DNA from 2 places in the Lactobacillus kefiranofaciens genome. Region 2 is predicted to be linked to the other one. Evidence: predicted binding sites of a transcription regulator. Region 2 holds the regulator's gene; the other holds the start of a gene.

Region 1 (5,063 bases), 830 kb from region 2:
GGGGCTGGGAAATCGATCCAGAAGGTTTGAGAATTGCTCTTAACCAATTACAAGATCGCTACCACAAGCCTTTGTTTATCGTAGAAAATGGGCTTGGAGCTTACGATAAGGTCGAATCTGACGGTTCAATTCATGATGACTATAGAATTGATTACTTAAGAAACCACATTTCAGAAATGGAAAAGGCCGTTGAACTTGATGGCGTTGACTTAATGGGCTACCTACCATGGGGTTGCATCGACTTGGTTTCTGCTGGTACTGGTCAAATGGATAAGCGTTACGGCTTTATCTATGTTGACAAAAATGATGCCGGTGAAGGTACGCTGGCTCGTTCACGCAAAGATTCATTCTTCTGGTACAAGAAGGTTATTGAATCAAATGGTCAAGATTTGGATTAATTTTAATTACAAAATATAACAAAAAGCACAATGAAATCTGCAATAGAAATCATTGTGCTTTTTAATTTAATTTTTTAAACTTACTTACCTGGTTGGTAATCTTTATCAATAATCAAGACTGGCTTAATTACCTTACCTGAAACTGAAGCTTGGTTTGCTTCGTTAATATCATCAAAGTCGAAGAACTTTTCAGTTTTTTCGTAATCAAACATACCTAACTTATTGAATCTTATCAAACGAGGAACATCGATTTGAGGAATTGCATCCCCCATGTTGACACCGATAACCTTCTTGTCGCCAACACAAAGGTCATTCCAAGTAGAGAAGGTAAAGTCATGTGGAGTAACAGCAATAGCTGCAAGCGTGCCACCTTGAGCTAAGGCATCAAGAGCTGGCTTCATTACTGCAGGCAAACCGGTAGTATCAACAGCATAATCAACACCATAGCCATCGGTTAAGTCTTGAATTTTCTTAACTGGATCTTCTTCTTTAGAATTAATCGTATCAAGTGCGCCTAATTCCTTGGCTAATTCCAAACGACTAGGAACAATATCAACGGCAATTACCCGAGTACAACCTGAAATCTTGCCAGCCATCATAGCAGCTAAACCAACGGCACCAGTACCAAAGACAGCAATCGTTTGACCTGGACGTGGCTTTAAGGTATTAAAGACTGTACCAGAACCAGTAATATAACCACAGCCTAAAGGTCCTACTCTACGCAAGTCAGCACTCTTATCAACTTTAACACAATTACGTTGGTTAGTTACAGTAGTAGTGGTAAATGATGATTGGTTAAACATGTCTGAAATATGCTTACCATTTTCTTGGAATTGATCATCACCATCAAAACGCGTACCTGATAAATTGTATTTAGCATAGTTACGACATTGAGTTGGAATACCTTGCAAACATTTATCACAAAGACCATCTGCATAGAAGGCCATCACAACGTGATCACCTGGCTTTAAATTTTGTACCTCAGAGCCTACTTTTTCAACAATTCCGGCACCTTCATGCCCTAAGATTACAGGATAGCCTAATGAAGCATCGCCTTTACGAATAGCTTCATCTGAGTGACAAATCCCACTAGCAACCATGTGTACTTGAACATCCGTTGGACCAACATCGTGCAATTCAATATCATCCTTAATAACGAATGGATCGCCTTTCTTTTCAACTACAGCAGCTTTAATCTTCATAATTATAAACCTCTTTTTTAACAATCTCTCTTGAATCTTTACAATTCTTATCTTAGTTCTTGTGAATCTTTTTACAATATCAAAAATAAATTTTGTTTACTATCATTTTTTAAGATCTTTAATTAAAAACAATGCTATAGTACTAATAGAGTATGCGTTTACATATTATTTAGATATTGCATTTAATATTATTTTTTAACAAAGAAGCAGCAAAAACTTATGATTAACCAAAATATTTGGCAGCAACTAGCTGCCCTAACTCCAATCGAAAAAAAGCAGATTGCTAAACATCAATTTGTTAATGATCTTTCACCATATGTTCTAATAACAAACGGTAAAAAACGAGTAGTCAATCAAAAACTACTTAGCCATCACTCCATTTATTTAAGCAAACACAATCGCTTCGCTCCCTATCCTTTGCATAGTCATGAATTCGTAGAAATTAATTATATGCTTAAAGGCAACTGTGATGAACTAGTTGAAGGAGAACATATTCATCTGACTCAAGGCGATGTGTTAATGATGGATATTGGCTGTCATCATTGTATTGATCAACTAGATAAAAATGATTTAATGATCAATTTGATCTTTAACAATAAAAATACTTCTCTACAAAATGAAAATAAGCAAAAATTTATCATCTTCCCTAAAAATGAAGATATTACTAATACTATGGATGATATTATCAATGAATATTATTCCGGTTCTATCTACCGCGGCTTAATTATCGACAATTATTTTAATATTTTATTAGCTAAGATTATTCGTAATTATCCTATGATCGAAAAAAAGGTTTATGGCAATCAGAGTCGCTTGCTAGTCGATCTCCTAACCGAAATTTCTAATGACTATCAGAATGTTTCTTTGAGCAAATTAGCTGATCGTTATGGCTATACTAAGCCTTACTTGAGTAATTTAATTAAAAAATTAACCGGACACACCTTCATTGAATTGCGCACCAAAAAGCGTCTTGAACAAGCGCAATATTTACTTACTTCTAGCAATTATTCCATTGCTAAAATTTGTGAATTAGTTGGTATCCATAATCAAAATTCTTTTTACACGAAGTTTAAGCAACAATACCAAATGATGCCCAGCGATTATCGTAAAAAGAACTATTTGACCGACCATTTCATTTAAAGTCTTGCTAAAATAGATTTAGATAGTTAGAAAGGCAGAACAAGCAATGAAAAATATTTATTTTAATCATGACGGTAATATTGATGACCTAGTTTCATACTTACTATTGCTCCAAGCACCAAACATTAAATTATTGGGTGTAGGATCAATTGATGCTGACGGCTACATCGATCCTTCTGTTGAAGCATGCCGCAAAATGACAGATCTCTTTAACTTGCGTAAAGATAAATTAGCCGTGGCACGGTCAAATTCACTGGCGGTTAACCAGTTTCCACATGAATGGCGCATGGCAACTTATTCTTTTAATTACTTGCCAATCTTAAATGAAAAAGGTTCAATTGCTACCCCGCAAGCGGAATTACCAGCTCACTTAGATTTAGTCGATAAAGTTAAAAAGTCTACAGAACCCGTAACTTTAGTCATGACTGGTCCTTTAACTGACTTAGCTAGAGCACTAGATGTCGATTCCAGTATTGAAAAGAATATCAAAAAGCTCTATTGGATGGGTGGCTCTCTTGACGGACACGGCAATGTCGCTATGATTAACGCAGACGGCAGTCAAGAATAGAATTCCTTCTGGGACCCATATGCAGTCAAGCGCGTTTTCAAATCAAACATTCCGATTCAAATGGTGGGCTTAGAAAGTACTGAAGAATTGCCGCTTAACGATGAATTAAGACAGCATTGGGCAAGCTTGCGCAAATATCCAGCAATGGACTTAGTAGGCCAAGGCTACAGTTTAATTATTTCGATTCCAAGTGCTGAATTATATTTATGGGATGTATTAACCACAGTAAGTGCTCTTTATCCAGAAATCGTTGAAACTGAAACGGCACATGCCAAAGTAATTACTGATGGATTACGTGCCGGCAGCTTCGATCGTGATCCTAATGGACGAGAAGTTGCCATCGTTACCAAGGCACACAAAGATTTATTCTTCCAAAAGATGGATGAAATCCTGGAAAGAACAAAATAAGATTAATGAAAAAGGCATCCGACTGGATGCCCTTTTTAAATTGCCTTAATTGCTTTTTTATAAAGAATCACTGCAATCCAGGCCGAAATAAAGGATGGCAAAACAATCACCACGAACAGGTTCGGATCCAAAAAATTCCCCACTCGAATGAAATGCGTAATTGAGCTAATATGCTTGATATTGCTGAAAATTGCCTGATAAACAGTAACATAAATCAAACACCACTGAATGTAATATTCTACCAAAGTCAACGTTGTAGTTGAAAATTTAAAAACGTGAGCTGCAATTCGCATCCCCCAATAAACAAAAATTCCCGACAAAACTACAAATACTGCCAGCAGCAAAAATAAATTTCCTAGATTAATATGATCTCGATTTCGCATTAATAAATATGCAATCACTAAAAAGATCAAAAAATTAATCGTCGAAAAGAAAATTTGAATTACAAACAAAATAGCAGCTTTCAAAAATTCAAATTTATGCTCTGAACGAAAAAGAGCGATAATCAAGACGATAATCGCACCAATAATAAAATAAGTACTTACATGCAAAGCAAACTTACCCTTTCTACTTTTCTGCCTGCTTAAGTGCTTGCCTTACTGCATCTTTAACTCCATTAGAAGTAAAAGTAGCACCTGTAACTGCATCAATATCGGCCGATTGCTGCGTCATAATTTCTTGCTCTAGCTGCTTTTGAGCTTTTTGTCCATACTGTGGCGTTTCTGTCGTCAAATCTAGATCTACATGATTAATCCTACCATCTTTAATCTCCAAGCGTGCAGATACAAAGCCTGCCATGCCCCGTGCCTTGGCTGTATAAGTTCCATCTTTTAACATTTGAAAATCCTCCCGATCAAAAAAATGCTCTTGTATCTATTATACAAGAGCATCATTAGGAAAAGACATAAAGATATTAATTTTGGTATACCATTATGTGAAAATTATTGATATACTTATTGCTGGGTCTAAAATGTTTTATAAGTCCTTATTATGACCCAGGCAGGTAGTAGAAATCCCCTTCTACCTGTTTTATTATAGCACTTTATATAACGGGCGTTACTTAATTGCTAAAACTCTTTTGTTTTTCGGTACAAAAGAGCTTTTTATTGCGCTATTACCCTTTAATTACGTTAAAATTGAATAAGTATAGTAGTTTTAATTAAAGAGGGTAAAACATGTATCCAGATAATAATATTCTTACATATCTAAAGTGGCGAGGAGATGTTGATTTTAGCACATCACCTTTTAACAACATCGATGCACTTGTTTTATCTATTTTTTCATACTTAGATCTGCCCGATATTGTTAGTAGCGATGGCCAAACGATCACACTCGAAAAAGCAGCGC
Region 2 (5,063 bases):
GCACAGTGAGTACCCGCAATAATATTATCGCGGCCCACGTCCTTAATTACTCGTTCCGCCACCTTTCTATGGTCCATGTTAAATCCTCCTGTAAACGCTTTATTCTCATTTCACTAACTACGATAACGCATTCAGATAATATGTCAATCGTTTGACATAAAATTCTTGATTTATTTTGCTTACTTATGCCCAATAAGTTATTATATTGGTAAAAGATCATATGTTAAACGTTTGACACAATTTTTATTATCTACTAAAATAGATCTAAAAGATACCGCTTACATGGAGGCCAAATTATGGAATGTACAAGAGAAAAACGTTACTTACCTTATAATAAATGGGATGCCGACACTTTGCTTCATTTACAAGCACAAGCTGCTAATTCCCCATATCAGTTGCATTATCATTTACACCCTATTTCCGGACTGGTAAACGACCCAAATGGATTTTCCTATTTTAATGGTGCATATCACCTGTTTTATCAATCATATCCATTTGGCGCAGTGCACGGTTTAAAGTCATGGGTTCACTTTAAATCTCAAGATTTGGTTAATTGGACTAATTTGGGCTTAGCTGTTGAGCCTGATACAATGGCTGATTCTCACGGAGCATATTCTGGCTCAGCACGTGAAATTGACGGCAGACTTTTCTTAATGTATACCGGCAATCACCGTGATGAAAATTGGGTCCGTACCCCTTATCAAATCGGTGCTTGGATGACTAAAGATGGCAAAGTTTCAGATAAAACTATCCTATTTAAAAATCCGGATCACATTACTGAACACTTCCGTGATCCACAGATTTTAAAACAAAATGATACTTACTATGCAATTTTAGGAGCACAAGACAAAGCCGAAAAGCATGGCCACATTGATATTTGGAAATCTCAAGACCTTAAAAATTGGGAAGAACTTGGCTTTTTAGACATGGGCACAGAGCCCATGGGCTATATGATCGAATGTCCTAATATTGTTAGAGTCGACGGCAAAGTGGTCGTCATCTTCTGTCCACAAGGATTAGATAAGAAGATCGCCGACTACGACAATGTCTACCCTGACATGTACATCATTGCCGATGACATTGATTTTGAAAATCATAAATTGATCAATCCAGGCAAATTGCACAACTTGGATAAAGGCTTTGATGTTTACGCTACCCAAGCCTTTAACGCACCAGATGGTCATGCTTACGAAGTCAGCTGGGTTGGTTTGCCTGATACTACCTACCCAACTGATGATGAAAACTGGGCTAACTGCTTGAGTCAGGTCAAGGAACTGGTAATCAAGGATGACAAATTGATCCAAAAACCAGTTAAAGCAATGAGGGCGCTGCGTCAAGATGAAGAACAAGTCAGCGACCCAATAATTAGTGAAAAGGCTGGACAGCAATACGAATTAAAATTAAAAATTGCCCAAGGTCAAACCGGCAATTTACATTTAGCAGCTAATGAAGATTTAACTAACAGTCTACAAATCAAATTTGATACCCAAAACGGTAAATTAGTACTAGATCGTGCTCAAGCTGGACAAGCAGTGGCAGTTGATCATGGCACAAGTAGAGAAACTAGTTTAGTAGCTAACAAAGATTTAGAACTTGATATCTTTGTCGACCACTCATTAATCGAAGTTTTCGTCAATGGCGGCGAAGAAGTCTTAACCGGTCGCTACTTTGCTGATCAAGCTAACCCAAAGATTGCTTTTGAGCAAAATACTGCTTACACAGGCCAACTTTGGCAGATGAAGACAATTCTTTAAATAAGGTGATATAAATGGCAGCTAAATTAAGCGACGTTGCCAAAGAAGCAGGCTGTTCTGTGACAACTGTTTCGCGAGTGATTAATAATCATGGCTATTTAAGTCAAAAAACCAAGGACAAAGTTTTTGCGGCAATGCGAAAATTAAATTATCAGCCTAATTCCCTTGCTCGTTCCTTGCAAGGTAAAAAAATGAAATTAATTGGGTTGATCTTTCCTGGTATTACCAATCCGTTTTTTGCGGAATTAGTACAAGATGTTGAAACGACGCTCTTTAAACGGGGTTATAAAGTAATTCTTTGCAACGCAGGACAGAACAAAAAGAAAGAGCATGAATATTTACGCATGCTCCAGGCCAACCAGGTTGATGGCATTATTGCAGGGGCTCACAATCTAGGGATTGAAGAATATAAGCAATTAGGTTTGCCGATTGTTTCTTTTGATCGTAAACTAGCCGAAAACGTCCCGATTGTCAGTTGCGACAACTATCAGGGGATTAAACTTGCCGTACGTGATTTAATTCAAGGCGACTGCAAAAAGATCTACTTCTTAGGCAACAAACATAAAAAGGGCAATCCTACCGATGAACGTCTAGATGCCTATCTCGATGAAGCTAAAAATTATGGCTTTACGCCCCATATTCGCTCCGTGGCTTTTTCGGATTCGACTAACATTAAAAATATGGAAGTCCATAATATGTTGACAAACGATCAACCTGATGGGGTTGTCTGCACTGATGATTTAACCGCTATTTTGGTTTTACAGGAGGCTAAAAAGCTAGGTATCTCGATTCCCAGTGAATTAAAAGTTATTGGCTTTGATGGAACGCAACTGATGCAAACTTATCATTCGGAGCTATCTACAATTGCTCAACCTATCGAGGATATTGCAACTTTATTGGTTAATTTATTACTCAAGCGAATTGCGCATCCTGAGCAAGAATTAAAACAAAAAAATTATGTTTTGCCAGTTAAGTTGATTAAGGGTGAAACGACAGCATAAAAAATAACCAGGATTTTGTCCCTGGTTATTTTTTTAGCTTTAATTTTCTTTATCACTATCTAGGAAATAAATCAAAGTCTGCAATTCCGTTGCTAAGTCAACGTTTTGTACACGCACACTAGCTGGAGCAGATAATCTAATCGGCGTAAAGTTCATGATCCCCTTCACACCAGCATCGAACATGACGTCTGTCGTTTTTTGAGCAGCCGTAGAAGGAACCGTTAAAATAGCAATCGTAATCTGCTGATCATTCAACTGCTGCTTCATGTCTTCCAAATCATAAACAGGAACGCCACTTAAGATACGACCCGTAATCTTCTTATTGATATCAAATGCACAGGAAATGCGAATATTATTGCTTCTCTTAAAGTTATAATTAAGCAGTGCTCGCCCTAAGTTACCAACACCAACTAGGGCAACATTAGTCAAAGTATCTTGATTTAAAATCTTCTTGAAAAAGGACAGCAAGCTCTTAACGTCATAGCCATAGCCACGTTTGCCCAACGCGCCAAAGTATGAAAAGTCTCTTCTAATTGAAGCACTATCAACTTGTACTGCTTCAGACAATTCAGTTGATGATACCTTTTCCTTACCTTCTTCATTCAAAATAATCAAATAGCGATAGTATAATGGTAATCTTTTTGCTGTTGCCTTTGGAATTTTTGTTTTTTCCATAATGGAAGCCCCCCAAATGTATTTTTGTTTGTGAATGCACAATCAAGCATTACTATCATAACTATAAACATGCTACTTGTGCAAGTATCTTATTCACAAGGATGCTATTTTTCACATATATAAACATAGTATTCCTCTCCAAAACCCGTTGCATCATATGGTAGAATAATGATTAGGTGAAAAATTATGATTATTGCACAAGGACACGATTTAGAACAACAATTTGGGGCCAATACACTATTTAAAAATGTAACTTTTTCAATTGATTCTAATGCCAGAATCGGTTTAGTTGGTCCTAACGGAGTTGGTAAGACCACTCTGTTAAAAATTATGACAGGTGAACAGGAACCCACCCATGGTGAGTTTACCGTTAATAAAGGCATTGATGTCGGCTATATTGCACAGGAAAATGCCTTAGACAAAAACCAAACCATTTGGGATGAAATGGAATCCGTTTTTGCCCCATTAATTAAAGAAGGCAAAAGTTTAACCGCGATGCAAGAAAGAATTGCCGATCATCCTGAAGATCAAGAACTGCTTAAGCAATATGATCAAAAGCAATTTAATTTCGAACAAAAAGGCGGTTACACTTATCAGTCTGACATTAAGAGCATTCTGAACGGCTTTAAGTTTCCAGAAGATACTTGGCAAAAAAAGATTGGCAGTCTCTCTGGCGGTGAAAAGACGCGGTTAGCTTTTGTTAAACTGCTTTTACGTAAGCCGGCCCTACTTCTTTTAGACGAACCAACCAACTATCTTGATCTAGATACATTGGATTGGCTGGAAGGCTTTTTAAGAAACTACAGTGGCGCGATTTTGGTTGTATCCCACGACCAATACTTTTTGGATCACCTGGCTACCCAAATCTTCGAATTAGAATTCGGCAAATTGACGCCATTCAAGGGCAACTATTCTGCCTATGTCATGCAGCGCGAACAACGCGACAAGGATCAAGAAGCCGCTTATGAAAAGCAACAGGCTGAAATCAAAAAAGACGAAGAGTTCATCCAAAAGAACTTGGTTCGAGCTACGACTACCAAAAGAGCACAGAGCCGGCGTAAAAAGCTAGAAAAAATCGACCGGATTAAACCACCAAAACATAAAAATAAGGTACGTATTCACTTCAACAGCGAACGTCCTTCTGGTAAAGAAGTGCTAATTTTCAAGGATTTAACCATTGGCTATCCTGAAAAAACAATGGTCAAAGATATCTCTTTCCAAATTAATAAAGGCGATCGCGTAGCCATCATCGGTCCAAACGGGATTGGCAAATCTACACTGCTCAAAACAATCATGAAGCAGCTAACTCCTAAAGGCGGTTCAATCAAGTGTGGTGCCTCTTTAGATATTGGCTACTACGATCAAGAACTCCAAGGCCTTGATCCTTCTAAGACGGTTTTAGATACTGTTTGGGATCGGCATAAGACCATGCCAGAGCGTGATGTTCGCTCGATTCTTGCTAGTTTTCTGTTCACGGCTAAGGACATCGACAAGACTGTCGGGCAATTATCTGGTGGACAAAAAGCTCGTCTGACTTTAACAGTTTTATCACTTGAACACGATAATTTCTTGCTAATGGACGAACCGACCAACCACTTGGACATTGAAGCTAAGGAAGTCTTAGAAGAAGCTT

Evidence for each region. Region 2 encodes Rex, which represses fermentation and respiration genes when NADH is low (regulators of the CRP and FNR family bind a similar motif). Its sites were predicted from a motif close to TTGTGAANTANTTCACAA; they were not measured.
Region 1: ICI50_RS06275 (NAD(P)-dependent alcohol dehydrogenase) is a predicted target of Rex. The motif match lies at 1,660-1,677, and genes of this name have one in related genera.

The regions. Positions count from the first base shown of each region.
Region 1 covers NZ_CP061341.1:1,264,102-1,269,164, forward strand. The annotation lists gene ICI50_RS06270 (6-phospho-beta-glucosidase) at 1-398, shown strand, start outside; gene ICI50_RS06275 (NAD(P)-dependent alcohol dehydrogenase) at 479-1,600, opposite strand; gene ICI50_RS06280 (AraC family transcriptional regulator) at 1,820-2,740, shown strand; partial or broken gene ICI50_RS06285 (nucleoside hydrolase) at 2,787-3,716, shown strand; gene ICI50_RS06290 (SA1002 family membrane protein) at 3,752-4,267, opposite strand; gene ICI50_RS06295 (FMN-binding protein) at 4,284-4,553, opposite strand; gene ICI50_RS06300 (Mbeg1-like protein) at 4,892-5,063, shown strand, end outside.
Region 2 covers NZ_CP061341.1:429,263-434,325, reverse strand. The annotation lists gene ICI50_RS02205 (sucrose-specific PTS transporter subunit IIBC) at 1-77, opposite strand, end outside; gene ICI50_RS02200 (sucrose-6-phosphate hydrolase) at 297-1,754, shown strand; gene ICI50_RS02195 (LacI family DNA-binding transcriptional regulator) at 1,769-2,755, shown strand; gene ICI50_RS02190 (redox-sensing transcriptional repressor Rex) at 2,795-3,430, opposite strand; gene ICI50_RS02185 (ABC-F family ATP-binding cassette domain-containing protein) at 3,617-5,063, shown strand, end outside.